Regions from separate parts of the Pseudomonas allii genome, predicted to be linked through region 4. Evidence: predicted binding sites of a transcription regulator. Region 4 holds the regulator's gene; each other region holds the start of a gene.

Region 1 (3,262 bases), 2.6 Mb from region 4:
TTGAGCAGGCCGAGGTCGCTGCAACCGCCGTCGATGGCAGAGCAGATCGAGCCTTTAGTCACGTTATGGCAAGAGCACACAGTAGCCGACTCCGGCAGCGCACCGGGGCCGAGGGTGGGTGCGCCGCTGGAGGATGGCAGGATCAGGCTGGCCGGTTCGGACGGCAGTGCGATGCCGTTTTGCATGTATTGCAGCAGGGTGTCGTAGTAGCTGTTGTCGCCCACCAGCACCGCACCGATCACCTGCTTGCCCGAAGCATCCACCACCAGGCGGCGGTAGCTCGCGCTGGCCTCGTCGATGAATTGATAGCTGCGCGCGCCAGGCGTGTGGGCATGGGCATCGCCGATGGAACCTACGTCCACGCCAAGCAACTTGAGCTTGGTCGACATGTCGGCGCCCACAAACGGCTCGGCGGTTTGCCCACAGAGCAGCGCGGCGACGCCCCGGGCCATCTGGTAGCCCGGCGCGACCAGGCCGAACAGGCTGCCGTTCCAGGAAGCGCACTCGCCAATCGCGTAGATGTTCGGGTCGCAGCTCAGGCATTCGTCGTTGATCACCACGCCGCCACGCGGGCCGATGTCCAGGCCGGCCTGACGGGCCAGTGCGTCCTGGGCGCGGATGCCGGCGGAGAACACGACCAGGTCGGTTTCGAGGAATTCGTCATTGGCAAAGTTCATGCGGTAGCGGTACTGCTCGCCGGCGCTGATCGACTGGGTCGCACGGGACAGATGCACGCCCACGCCCAGCCGCTCGATCTGCGCCTTGAGCGCCAGGCCGCCGAAGTCATCCAGTTGCACCGGCATCAAGCGCGGCGCGAATTCCACCACGTGGGCCTCAAGGCCCAGGCTTTTCAGCGCGTTGGCGGCTTCCAGGCCCAGCAGGCCACCGCCCACCACCACGCCGCGTCGGGCATTGGCGGCGGCCTTGCGGATCGCATCCAGGTCTTCCAGGGTGCGATACACCAAGCGTGAGTCGCCCTCGGCGCCTTCGATCGGTGGCACGAACGGGTAGGAACCGGTGGCCAGCACCAGCTTGTCATAGGCGACACAGCCATCGGCGGTGATCACCTCACCGCGGGCGCGGTCGATCTCCAGCACCGGCACGCCCAGGTGCAGGGTCACCCCCGGCGTCTGGTACAGCGCAGCGTCGGACAGCGCCAGCGACTCGGCATCGCGCCCGGTGAAATACTCGGACAGATGCACCCGGTCATAGGCGCGCATCGGCTCTTCGCTGAACACATGCAAACGGTAGTGGTCCAGCGCACCGCGTTCGATCAGTTGCGCCACACAGTGGTGGCCGACCATGCCATTGCCGACGACGATCAAGGTTTTGAGAGGGTTCATAGTAAGCACCTGACAACGTTCATCACGGTTTTAAAAGCAAAAAAAACGCCTGAAACCTTGCGGTTCCAGGCGTCTTTGCCTGTTCTTGTGCGGGTTTGGATCAGGCGACTGCGCCGGATTCACCGCTATTGCCCTGGTTGTCGATCGTCGTTGACCGAGGTGGGTTGCAGGGGAGCTTGCAGGGTCTGTGCCAAGCGAAGACCCGGCCCGCACTTATGGCATCACACGCTCAACAACGGCTATGAACGCGAGCATAATCGCCTCCAACTGGTGCGCCTCGCGTCATAAAAGTGCACAAACCCTCCTCCTGTGGTGAGCGGACTTGTTGTGATGAGCAAGTTTTTTTGATTGGCAGGGCTTGTTGTGGCAAGCCCGCTCGCCACAACAAGCCCCACCCACCACGGCAAGCCCTGCTCACCACAACAGCCTCACTCACCACAAAAAGCCCGGCCACCACAACCACCCCATTCACCCAGCAAATTGCATCAGGAAAAACCTGGCGCGTGACTTGCTAGGAACACTCCAACCAGGCAGTCAACGCAGACTGCCCTCTCACGACAAAGGCGCCGTGTAACCCCCGTTCTGAACGGAGGGTTACAAGGCGCCTTTTTTGTTTATACGGGTTTCAGATGGCCAAGCAAAACATACGCAGTGTGTGTCCCTATTGTGGCGTGGGCTGCGGCATCATCCTGCAGGTCGAGCACAATAAAGTGGTCAAGGTGATCGGCGACAAGGCTCACCCCACCAACTTCGGACGCCTGTGCACCAAGGGCACCACCAGCGGCCAGGCCATCGCCGAGTCGGGCCGTATGGAGAACGCCTATGTGCGCCAGGCCCGCGACCACGACCCCGTACGCCTCGGCATGGACAAGGCCATCAGCGAAACCGCCCGGCGCCTGCGCCAGACCCTCGACACACACGGCCCGGACGCGCTGGCCTTCTATGTATCAGGGCAGATGTCGCTGGAGTCCCAGTACCTCATCAACAAATTGGCCAAGGGCTTTGTGCGCACCGCCAACATCGAGTCCAACTCGCGCCTGTGCATGGCCAGCGCCGGCAGTGGCTACAAACTGTCCCTCGGTTCCGACGGCCCGCCCGGCTCCTATGAAGACTTCGACCGCGCCGACCTGTTCTTCGTGATCGGCGCGAACATGGCCGACTGTCACCCCATCCTGTTCCTGCGCATGATGGACCGGGTCAAGGCCGGGGCGAAGCTGATCGTGGTCGACCCCCGGCGCAGCGCCACAGCGGACAAGGCCGACCTGTACCTACCCATAAAACCGGGCACCGACCTGGCCCTGCTCAATGGCCTGTTGCACCTGCTGGTGAAAAACGGCCATACCGACCCTGCCTTCATCGCGAACTTCACCGAAGGCTGGGAGGCGATGCCGCAATTCCTGGAGGACTATTGCCCCGAGCACGTCGCCACCATCACCGGCCTCGCCGAAGCCGACATCCGCCAAGCTGCCGACTGGATGGGCCAGGCCGCCGAGTGGATGAGCTGCTGGACCATGGGCCTCAACCAGAGCACCCACGGCACCTGGAACACCAACGCGCTGTGCAACCTGCACCTGGCCACCGGCGCCATTTGCCGCACGGGCAGCGGGCCGTTTTCCCTCACTGGCCAACCCAATGCCATGGGCGGGCGCGAAATGGGCTACATGGGGCCGGGCCTGCCGGGGCAGCGCTCGGTGCTGGTGGAGGCCGACCGCGCCTTTATCGAAAACCTGTGGCAAATCCCCCACGACAGCCTGCCGCGCCAGGCCGGCAGCGGCACAGTGGCGATGTTCGAGCAGATGGCCGCCGGGCAGATCAAGGCCTGCTGGATCATCTGCACCAACCCGGTGGCCAGCGTGCCCAATCGGCAAACCGTGATCAATGGCCTGCAAGCCGCCGAACTGGTGATCAGCCAGGACGCC
Region 2 (3,262 bases), 2.3 Mb from region 4:
ATCCTCGGGGACTTCTGCACCGCCTACCCGCAACTGCGCGTGGACCTGATCGTGCAGGACCAGATGATCGACATCATCGCCGAGGGCTACGACGCCGGTATCCGCTACGGCGCCACCGTGCCCCAGGACATGGTGGCGGTGCCCTTGACCGGTGAGCTGCGCTGGATCGTGGTCGCGTCGCCCGCCTACCTGGCCCGCCGGGGCACGCCGCAGGTGCCCAAAGACCTGCTGCAACACGCCTGCATCCGCATGTACCTGGGCGACAAGACCCCCTACAAGTGGGAACTGGGCAACGGCACCCGCCAGCAACGCATCGACGTGCCGGGCCACTTCAGCGCGGCTGATACCGAGACTATTGTGAATGCGGCGCTGCAAGGGGTGGGCATCGCCTACTGCCTGTCCAACCGCGTGGAACAGGAGCTCAAGGACGGCCGTCTGGTGGAGGTCATGCCCGACTGGGCCTGCATGGGCGAGCCGTTGTGCATGTACTACCCGAGCCGACGGCAGTCGCAGCCGGGGCTGCGGCAGTTGATGGACATGATCCGGATGAAAACCATCGGCAAACAGTTGATCGAATAGGCTTCAATCCGGCGGCTCGGTAGCGTCATCCTCCTGGTCAATCAACGGCACGGTTGCATCGTCCATCAAGGAACCCGGGTCTTCGTTGCCCGGGTCATTCGGTTCTTCTTCCTCGCAGTCGTTTGTCATGACGCTCTCCTCGGTTATGAGCCAGGGTTATCCACCTGGATGTAGAACGCATAGGCCCCCAGCAACAGCCAGAACACCATGAACAGCCAGGGCGCACGCATTGAGAATAGCAGCGACTTGCGATAGCCCTTGTGGGACGACTCCATCTCGGAGAACAACGGCGACTCATCGTAGGCCAGGCCCATCACCGGCTCGCTGCGCAGCAGTTCGCTCTGTTTGTAGTGCCAATGATCGATGATCTCGTAGGCCGCGCGGATGCCCGGCCAGGCGTTCAATGAGCTGAGTACGCCCAGCATCACCAGGAACACCGGCACCACCAGGGTGAACAACTTGCCCCACTCCGGGTTGAGATTGCCCATGCCGGAGACGAAGGCGATCACCAGGAAGGATTGCGCGGTGAGGTAGGCGTCGGTGCGGTTGGCCAGGATGGTGGTTTCGTACTGGATTTCGCGCCGGTAGAAGTCCAACCGGTCCTTGGGCGAACCGAAGATCTTGGCGTTGTGTTCGCTGTGGTCGGTCAGGGCCGCTTCCGGTGTATGGGGAGAGATGATTCTGGGCACGACGGTGCTCCCTGCGGGTTCGAGTCCTGTTAGAAGAAGCGGCGATGAGTGAAGTTCAAGTTTGTTCATGCACCAAGTTGGGGCGCCAACCAGGCACTGCCCCCTTGTGGTGAGCGGGCTTGTTGTGGTGATGGCCTTCTGTGGTGAACAGGCTTCTGTGGCGAGCGGGCTTGCCCCGCGTTGGGCTGCGCAGCGGCCCCAGAAAGAGCGGGAGCGCTGCGCACTCCAACGCGGGGCAAGCCCGCTCACCACAACAAGCGCCTCGCCACAAGATTCGCCGTTTCGGCACACGCATTGCTTTATCCATTCATCTGCCCGTAAACAGGAGCATTCGTTACCCCCCGACCCAGAGCCGACCCCACAAGAAAGTAAGGACCAGGCCCAATGGCACCCTCAGCCACGGGCTCATAAAAATGCGTTTTTTGAAACGGCAGTGCCACCCAAGCGTCCCTCGGCACTGACAAGGTACTGGAATGGCTCGATCTTTCTTCGATGAAATGAATGACGCAAACGGCGCCTGCCGTGCGCACTATCAGGACTTCTCCCGCTGGCTGGCGAATACGCCGCCGGAACTGCTGGCCCAGCGTCGCCGCGAAGCCGATTTGCTGTTTCATCGCGCCGGGATCACCTTCACCCTCTACGGCGACGAACAAGACACCGAGCGCCTGATCCCCTTCGACATCATCCCGCGCAGCATCCCTGCCAGTGAATGGAGCGTGATCGAGCGCGGCTGTATCCAGCGCGTCAATGCGCTGAACATGTTCCTCGCCGACATCTACCACGACCAGCGCATCATCAAGGCCGGGATCATTCCCGCGGACCAGGTGCTGGGTAACGAGGGCTATCAGAAGGCCATGGTCGGCCTGGACCTGCACCGCGACATCTACTCGCATATCTCGGGTGTCGACCTGGTGCGTGACGGCGACGGCACCTACTACGTGCTCGAAGACAACCTGCGCACCCCCAGCGGCGTCAGCTACATGCTCGAAGACCGCAAGATGATGATGCGCCTGTTCCCCGAGGTCTTCGCCAAACAGCGCATCGCGCCGGTGGACCACTACCCCAACCTGCTGCTCAAGACCCTCAAGAGTTCCAGCCGCCTGGACAACCCCAATGTGGTGGTGCTGACCCCAGGCCGCTTCAACAGCGCGTTCTTTGAACACGCCTTCCTCGCCCGTGAAATGGGCGTCGAGCTGGTGGAAGGCGCAGACCTGTTCGTGCACGACCTCAAGGTGTTCATGCGCACCACCGACGGCCCCAAGCCGGTGGACGTGATTTACCGGCGTATCGACGACGCCTTCCTCGACCCCAAGGCCTTCAACCCCGAGTCCATGCTCGGTGTGCCTGGCCTGGTTGCCGCCTATTGCGCCGGCAACGTCGTGCTGGCCAATGCCATCGGCACCGGCGTGGCGGACGACAAGTCGATCTACCCCTATGTGCCGGAAATGATCCGTTTCTACCTGGACGAAGAACCGGTGCTACAAAACGTACCGACCTTCCAGTGCCGCAAGCCCGATGAACTCTCCCACGTCCTGGCCCACCTGCCGGAACTGGTGGTCAAGGAAACCCAGGGGTCCGGCGGCTACGGCATGCTCGTCGGCCCGGCCTCCAGCGCCGCCGAGATCGAGGACTTCCGCCAACGCATCAAGGCCCGTCCCCACGCCTACATCGCCCAACCGACCTTGAGCCTGTCCACCTGCCCCACCTTCGTTGAAAACGGTATTGCCCCACGGCATATCGACCTGCGGCCCTTTGTGCTGTCGGGCAAGGAAACGCGCCTGGTGCCCGGTGGGCTTACCCGCGTGGCATTGAAGGAAGGCTCGTTGATCGTCAACTCGTCGCAGGGCGGCGGAACCAAGGACACCTGGGTGGTGGAGGGCTGAGTATGTTGAGTAGAACCGCCGCAGATCTGTACTGGATGTCCCGTTACCTGGAGCGTGCCGAAAACCTGGCGCGCATGCTCGAAGTCAGTTACTCGCTGTCGTTGATGCCTC
Region 3 (3,262 bases), 2.5 Mb from region 4:
TTTTCGACAAAGGTCGGGCAGGTGGACAAACACAGGGTCGGCTGGGCGATATAGGCGTGGGGCTTGGCCTTGATCCGCGCTCGGAAGGCGTCGATTTCCGCCGTCGTGGACGCCGGGCCTACCAACATGCCGTAACCGCCGGAACCCTGGGTTTCCTTCACCACCAGGTCGGGCAGGTTGGCGAGTACGTGGGATAGCTCGTCCGGTTTACGACACTGGAAGGTCGGAACATTCTTCAGGATCGGTTCTTCATCCAGGTAAAAACGGATCATCTCGGTGACGAAGGGATACACCGACTTGTCATCCGCCACCCCGGTGCCGATGGCATTGGCCAGCACCACATTGCCGCAGCGATAAGCCGCGAGCAGGCCGGGCACGCCGAGCATGGAGTCCGGGTTGAAAGCCAGGGGGTCGAGGAAGGCGTCATCCAGCCGCCGGTAGATCACGTCCACGGCTTTGGGGCCATCGGTGGTGCGCATAAAGACGCGGTCGTCGCGCACGAACAGATCGGCGCCTTCCACCAGTTCCACGCCCATCTCGCGGGCAAGGAACGCATGTTCGAAGAACGCGCTGTTGAAGCGACCTGGGGTCAGCACGACCACACTGGGGTTATCCAAGGGGCTTGAGCTTTTCAGGGTGTCGAGCAGCAGGTTGGGATAGTGATCGATGGGCGCGATGCGCTGGGCAGCGAACAGTTCCGGGAATAGCCGCATCATCATCTTGCGGTCTTCGAGCATATAGCTGACGCCGCTGGGCGTACGCAGGTTGTCTTCGAGCACGTAGTACGTGCCGTCGCCATCGCGTACGAGGTCGACGCCGGAGATGTGGGAATACAGGTCACGGTGCAGGTCCAGGCCCTGCATCGCCAACTGGTATTGCTCGTTGGCCAGCACCTGTTCTGCAGGAATGATCCCGGCCTTGATGATGCGCTGCTCGTGATACAGGTCGGCGAGAAACATGTTCAGCGCCTTGACCCGCTGGATGCAGCCGCGCTCGACAATCCGCCATTCGCTGGCGGGAATGCTGCGGGGGATGGTGTCGAAGGGAATCAAGCGTTCGGTGCCCTGCTCGTCCCCGTACAGGGTAAAAGTGATCCCGGCGCGGTGAAACAGCAAATCGGCTTCGCGCCGGCGTTGAGCCAGCAGTTCAGGCGGGGTTTCGGCCAGCCAGCGGGCGAACTCGCGGTAATGCGGTCGGACCTGGCCTGCCCCATCGTACATTTCATCGTAATAAGTGCGGATCATGCCGAACTCCTTGTCACCCGGGCGCAAGAACCATCGCAAGGCCCGTGCCAGCGGCATAAACACTTGAAAATCAGTGAGTTGAATTAACCACGCAATCTACTCGCACCGTCCTGGTGCGCAGAATGCCCGGTGCATCGCCCGACGCTTCATCACAATGCGGGCTTTGACTATCAACAGCATAGTCAGAGTTGATTTCACTGCCCGGCGCAGGCTGCTGATAATCGGCCCCATCTGCTGAACTGCCTTCAGCGCTCCGCTCTTCCCTTTAGGCCACCCTCATGGGTGGCCTTTTTTTTGGTGCGTAAAAATAGCGCGCAAGTTCCGAGTTATTTTCCCACCGCACAAACAAAATCGGCCGACCCAAAGGTCAGCCGATACGCTGTGTTGCTCATAAACTGCCGCTACATGGGTAACCCACGCACCTCCTGCTTCACGCCCCATCCTTCGATGATCCCGCCCAGCGGCTCGACCACCGCCCCGAAGTCTTGCTCGAAGTCTCCTATGCCGTCGTAGGTCGCAAACATGACTTTGCTCAGTTCCAGGTACCAGGCGCCATCGTCGCGCGCACTCACCTGGGCATTCAGGGATTCCCCGCGAAACTCACCCGCAGCCCTGCGCGCCCGTTCCTCATCCGGAAAAATGGCGTAGAACTCGATGGGGTGAAAACGCGAGAAGTCGAAACCGCCTTCTTTCATGCGGCGCAGAACGTTGGTGCTGATGTCTTCTTGATAGGCTGTGCTCATGAAAAGTGCTCCTCAAATTGATGGATAGACTTTCCGTGCTTCCCGAAGCCCACGCCGCAATGGCGTGGGGACTACGGCAACAACATCACCGCTGGAAAACAAGCATGTAGCTGACAAGACCAGAACTAGCGATTCATTCGCTGATCTCGTTTGCAGAGTAGCGCGAAGCTATCACCTCCACCAGAGGCGCTTGGATGGACTACAGGGAATGTTCAGGCGGCGGGAGAGATGTCGAGGATCTGGATGCTGTTCTGGTCTTTGAGGATCTTGACCGTCGGCTCGGGCTTGCGGCCCTCCAGGTCATTGAGGTCCAGTTCGGCGGCGACGGGCACCAGCTTGTTGCGAATCATGTGCGCAGCGTCTTCGAGGCTGGGCTTGTGTTCGCAGGTGAACTGCTCCACGGACTGCACGCCGTGATCATCAACGAAGGTAATTTGCCACGTTTGCATCGGTGCCTCCTCGATAAAACCCATGTGTGGGCTTACACATATCTGGACCTTGAGCGCTGGACAAACGTTCCACTCAAGGCCGGAGGCACCGGATCAGCTGCAGTTATTTTTCCGCGTGTTGCTTCAAGGCTTTCAAGGTGTTGAACGGAGCGTCCACCACGAACTTGTTGGCCAGCCATGAGGGCACGCTGCCGCCTGGCTCGGTATGCACCTGGTAGGTGACTTCGGTCTGGTTGTCGCCTTTGGGCACCAGTTTCCAGAAGCCGTCGACCTGGGCGACGCGCACGTAGCCTTTTTCTTCAGGCTTGTAGGTGGGGACACCTTCGAGTTTACGAGTCAAGGTGCCGTCAGCGGCCTTGGTCGTGGTGATATGCAGGTAGGAATCGCGATCCGTCACGGGGAACGGCGCTTTGAATTGGGTGTAGGTCCAGCTCTCGTCGCCCTTCTTGTCGACCAGCTTCTGGGCCTTGCATTCGTGAATCCAGGCGCACGCACCGACTACGTCTTCCTGCAGCGCGACGATCTTCGCCACCGGCGCCTTGATCGTGGTCACCCCGCGATACGCCTTGTACTTGGAGCCGGCAATTTCGCTCAGGGACACCTTGATACCGTCTTCGTCCTTGGCGACTTGCCAATCCTCAGCCTGGGCAGTGGCAGCAAACAACACCGTAAAACCGCACAACACAGCCATTCGTTTCAGCGAACCCATTGTTGTATTCCTTATTGTTGAAGTTCCGATAGTAAAGCCCATCAAGCCGCCGTCATCTGCTCCCACCAGCCGATCAAGCGGATCGCATCGGCCTGGTCGGTGCCGCAGACCTCGAGA
Region 4 (3,262 bases):
TGTCGGTGTCGGACAACATCATGGCGATCCTCGAGACCCGCAAGGAACTCGACCGTGACGGCCGTCGCAAGGAGCTGGAAAGCCTGTTGCAGGAGTTCCATATCAACCATATCCGCGACAACCTCGGCATGAGTCTGTCCGGTGGTGAGCGTCGCCGTGTGGAAATCGCCCGCGCCCTGGCCACTGCCCCCAAGTTCATCCTGCTGGACGAACCGTTTGCCGGCGTCGACCCGATCTCGGTCGGCGACATCAAGCAGATCATCCATCACCTCAAGGCCAAGGGCATTGGCGTGCTGATCACCGACCACAACGTCCGTGAGACGCTCGATATCTGCGAAACCGCCTATATCGTCAATGACGGCCAACTGATTGCCGAAGGTGATTCCGCTACCATCCTGGCCAATGAACTGGTCAAGGAAGTGTACCTGGGTCACGAGTTCCGCCTGTAAACACCGTGGTGTCACGGCGTTCGCCAAGGTGCGCGGGAGTCAATGAAAACCTCCGGATTTTTATTGTTACCGCGCTCTAGGCAAAGCACCCGACATCAGGCATATAATTTGCTTATGTTTGGCGCTCACGCGCCCTGTCGTGGATGGCGCATTGCGCCGGCGAATAAGGTGTTAAGCCCCTGCCATGAAACCATCGCTAGTCCTGAGAATGGGCCAGCAGCTGACGATGACACCGCAGCTGCAACAGGCCATCCGCCTGCTCCAATTGTCGACCCTGGACCTGCAACAGGAAATCCAGGAGGCCCTGGAGTCCAATCCGATGCTCGAACGCCAGGAAGAAGGCGACGACTTCGATAATGCAGACCCGCTGGCCGATAACATCGAGCAAAAACCCAATTCCGACGTGCAGGAACCCTCCTACCAGGAAACCGCCCCCACGGTGGATAACCTTGAGGAAGGCGAATGGAACGAACGCATTCCCAACGAGCTTCCGGTCGACACCGCCTGGGAAGATGTCTACCAGACCAGCGCCAGCAGCCTGCCCAGCAATGACGATGACGAGTGGGATTTCACCACCCGCACCTCCGCCGGCGAGAGCCTGCAGAGCCATCTGCTGTGGCAACTGAACCTGGCACCGATGTCGGATACCGATCGCCTGATCGCCGTAACCCTGATCGACTGCATCAACAATCAGGGTTATCTAGACGAGACGCTTGAAGAAATTCTTGAAGCCTTCGACCCCGAACTGGATATCGAACTGGACGAGATCGAAGCCGTCCTGCACCGCATCCAGCAGTTCGAGCCTGCCGGTATCGGCGCGCGCACCCTCAGCGAATGCCTGCTGCTGCAACTGCGCCAGTTGCCGGCCAAGACCCCATGGCTCTCCGAGGCCCAGCGCCTGGTCACCGACTACATCGACCTGCTGGGCAGCCGCGACTACAGCCAGTTGATGCGCCGCATGAAGCTCAAGGAAGACGACCTGCGCCAGGTCATCGAGTTGGTACAGAGCCTTAACCCGCGCCCCGGCTCGCAAATCGAGTCCAGCGAAGCCGAATACGTCGTCCCCGACGTGATCGTGCGCAAGGATAACGAGCGTTGGCTGGTGGAGTTGAACCAGGAGTCGGTGCCACGCCTGCGGGTCAACCCACAATACGCCGGTTTCGTCCGCCGCGCCGACACCAGCGCCGATAACACCTTCATGCGCAACCAGTTGCAGGAAGCCCGCTGGTTCATCAAGAGCCTGCAAAGCCGCAACGAAACCCTGATGAAAGTCGCCACCCAGATCGTCGAGCACCAGCGCGGCTTCCTGGAATACGGCGACGAGGCGATGAAACCGCTGGTACTGCATGACATCGCCGAAGCGGTGGGCATGCATGAATCGACTATTTCACGCGTGACCACGCAGAAATTCATGCATACCCCACGGGGTATTTATGAACTGAAATACTTTTTCTCCAGCCACGTAAGCACCTCCGAAGGCGGCGAATGCTCGTCCACGGCGATCCGCGCGATCATCAAAAAACTGGTTGCGGCGGAAAATCAGAAAAAGCCATTGAGTGACAGTAAGATCGCTGGTTTACTGGAGGCACAAGGCATTCAGGTCGCCCGTCGAACCGTCGCCAAGTACCGCGAGTCCCTTGGGATCGCGCCTTCCAGCGAGCGTAAGCGTTTGATGTGACGGGCGGGCCACAGCGTTCCAGTGGCAGGCGCCTTTGCCTGCCGCTTTATGCACTGGCAACGAAGGAGAAGCTGTATGCAAGTCAACATCAGTGGACACCAACTGGAAGTGACCAAGCCCCTGCGTGAGTACACCGAAAGCAAGTTGAACAAGCTTGCGGGGCATTTTGACAAGATCACCAACGTGCAGGTCATCATGGAGGTCGATAAGCTCAAGCAGAAAATCGAGGCCACCCTGCACGTACCGAATGCCAAGCTCGTCGCCAATGCGGAACATGAAGACATGTACGCGGCGATCGACTCGCTCTACGACAAGCTGGACCGCCAACTCATAAAGCATAAGGAAAAGAATCTGCACCTGATGCAAGGTACAGGTCGTTAACTCTCCCCCCATGATCCGACTTGAAACCATCCTGACCCCCGGCCGTTCCCTCGTGAACGTGCCGGGTGGCAGCAAGAAGAAAGCCCTCGAACAAATTGCCAACCTGATCGCGCGCGAAGTGCCGGATCTGGAGATGCAGGATGTCTTCGATGCGCTGATTGCCCGTGAAAAACTCGGTTCCACCGGTTTTGGCAACGGCATCGCCATTCCTCACTGCCGCCTCAAAGGCTGCGAAACACCTGTCAGCGCCCTGCTGCACTTGGAAGCCCCCATCGATTTCGACGCCATCGACGGCGCCCCGGTTGATCTGCTGTTCGTTCTGCTGGTCCCGCAAGCCGCCACCGATGCGCACCTGGAACTGCTCCGGCAGATCGCCAGCATGCTCGACCGCAAGGAAGTACGCGACAAACTGCGCAGCGCCAGCAGCAATCAGGCGCTGTACCAGGTTGTCCTGGATGAACAGAACGGGCAGTAACCATGCGCTTGATCATCGTCAGCGGCCGCTCCGGCTCGGGTAAAAGCACCGCCCTCAACGTTCTTGAGGACAACGGTTTCTATTGCATCGACAACCTGCCCGCCGGCCTGCTGCCGGAGTTGGCGGAACGCGCCTTGATCCATACCGAACTGGCCCAACCGCTGGTCGCCGTTTCGATTGATGCCCGTAACCTGCCCAGCCACCTTGAGCGATTCCCGCAATTGCTTGAGGAAGTGCGGGGCAAGCACATTCATTGCGACGTGCTGTACCTGGACGCCG

The links. The regulator sigma-54, encoded in region 4, starts transcription at its own class of promoters, with help from an activator protein. The targets are predictions, from matches to a motif close to ANTGGCATNNANNTTGCTNT.
Region 1: nirB (nitrite reductase large subunit NirB) is a predicted target of sigma-54. The motif match lies at 1,377-1,396, and genes of this name have one in related genera.
Region 2: ACZ445_RS14735 (circularly permuted type 2 ATP-grasp protein) is a predicted target of sigma-54. The motif match lies at 1,550-1,569, and genes of this name have one in related genera.
Region 3: ACZ445_RS22940 (circularly permuted type 2 ATP-grasp protein) is a predicted target of sigma-54. The motif match lies at 1,277-1,296, and genes of this name have one in related genera.

Annotation. Positions count from the first base shown of each region.
Region 1 covers NZ_AP039450.1:3,562,196-3,565,457, forward strand. The annotation lists gene nirB (nitrite reductase large subunit NirB) at 1-1,343, opposite strand, end outside; gene ACZ445_RS15970 (molybdopterin-dependent oxidoreductase) at 1,973-3,262, shown strand, end outside.
Region 2 covers NZ_AP039450.1:3,303,168-3,306,429, reverse strand. The annotation lists gene ACZ445_RS14750 (LysR family transcriptional regulator) at 1-579, shown strand, start outside; gene ACZ445_RS14745 (hypothetical protein) at 583-708, opposite strand; gene ACZ445_RS14740 (hypothetical protein) at 723-1,268, opposite strand; gene ACZ445_RS14735 (circularly permuted type 2 ATP-grasp protein) at 1,742-3,151, shown strand; gene ACZ445_RS14730 (alpha-E domain-containing protein) at 3,154-3,262, shown strand, end outside.
Region 3 covers NZ_AP039450.1:5,037,751-5,041,012, forward strand. The annotation lists gene ACZ445_RS22940 (circularly permuted type 2 ATP-grasp protein) at 1-1,244, opposite strand, end outside; gene ACZ445_RS22945 (ribonuclease E inhibitor RraB) at 1,646-1,987, opposite strand; gene ACZ445_RS22950 (hypothetical protein) at 2,200-2,436, opposite strand; gene ACZ445_RS22955 (START domain-containing protein) at 2,540-3,145, opposite strand; gene ACZ445_RS22960 (YkgJ family cysteine cluster protein) at 3,187-3,262, opposite strand, start outside.
Region 4 covers NZ_AP039450.1:998,374-1,001,635, reverse strand. The annotation lists gene lptB (LPS export ABC transporter ATP-binding protein) at 1-449, shown strand, start outside; gene ACZ445_RS04445 (RNA polymerase factor sigma-54) at 634-2,127, shown strand; gene hpf (ribosome hibernation-promoting factor, HPF/YfiA family) at 2,203-2,508, shown strand; gene ptsN (PTS IIA-like nitrogen regulatory protein PtsN) at 2,519-2,983, shown strand; gene rapZ (RNase adapter RapZ) at 2,986-3,262, shown strand, end outside.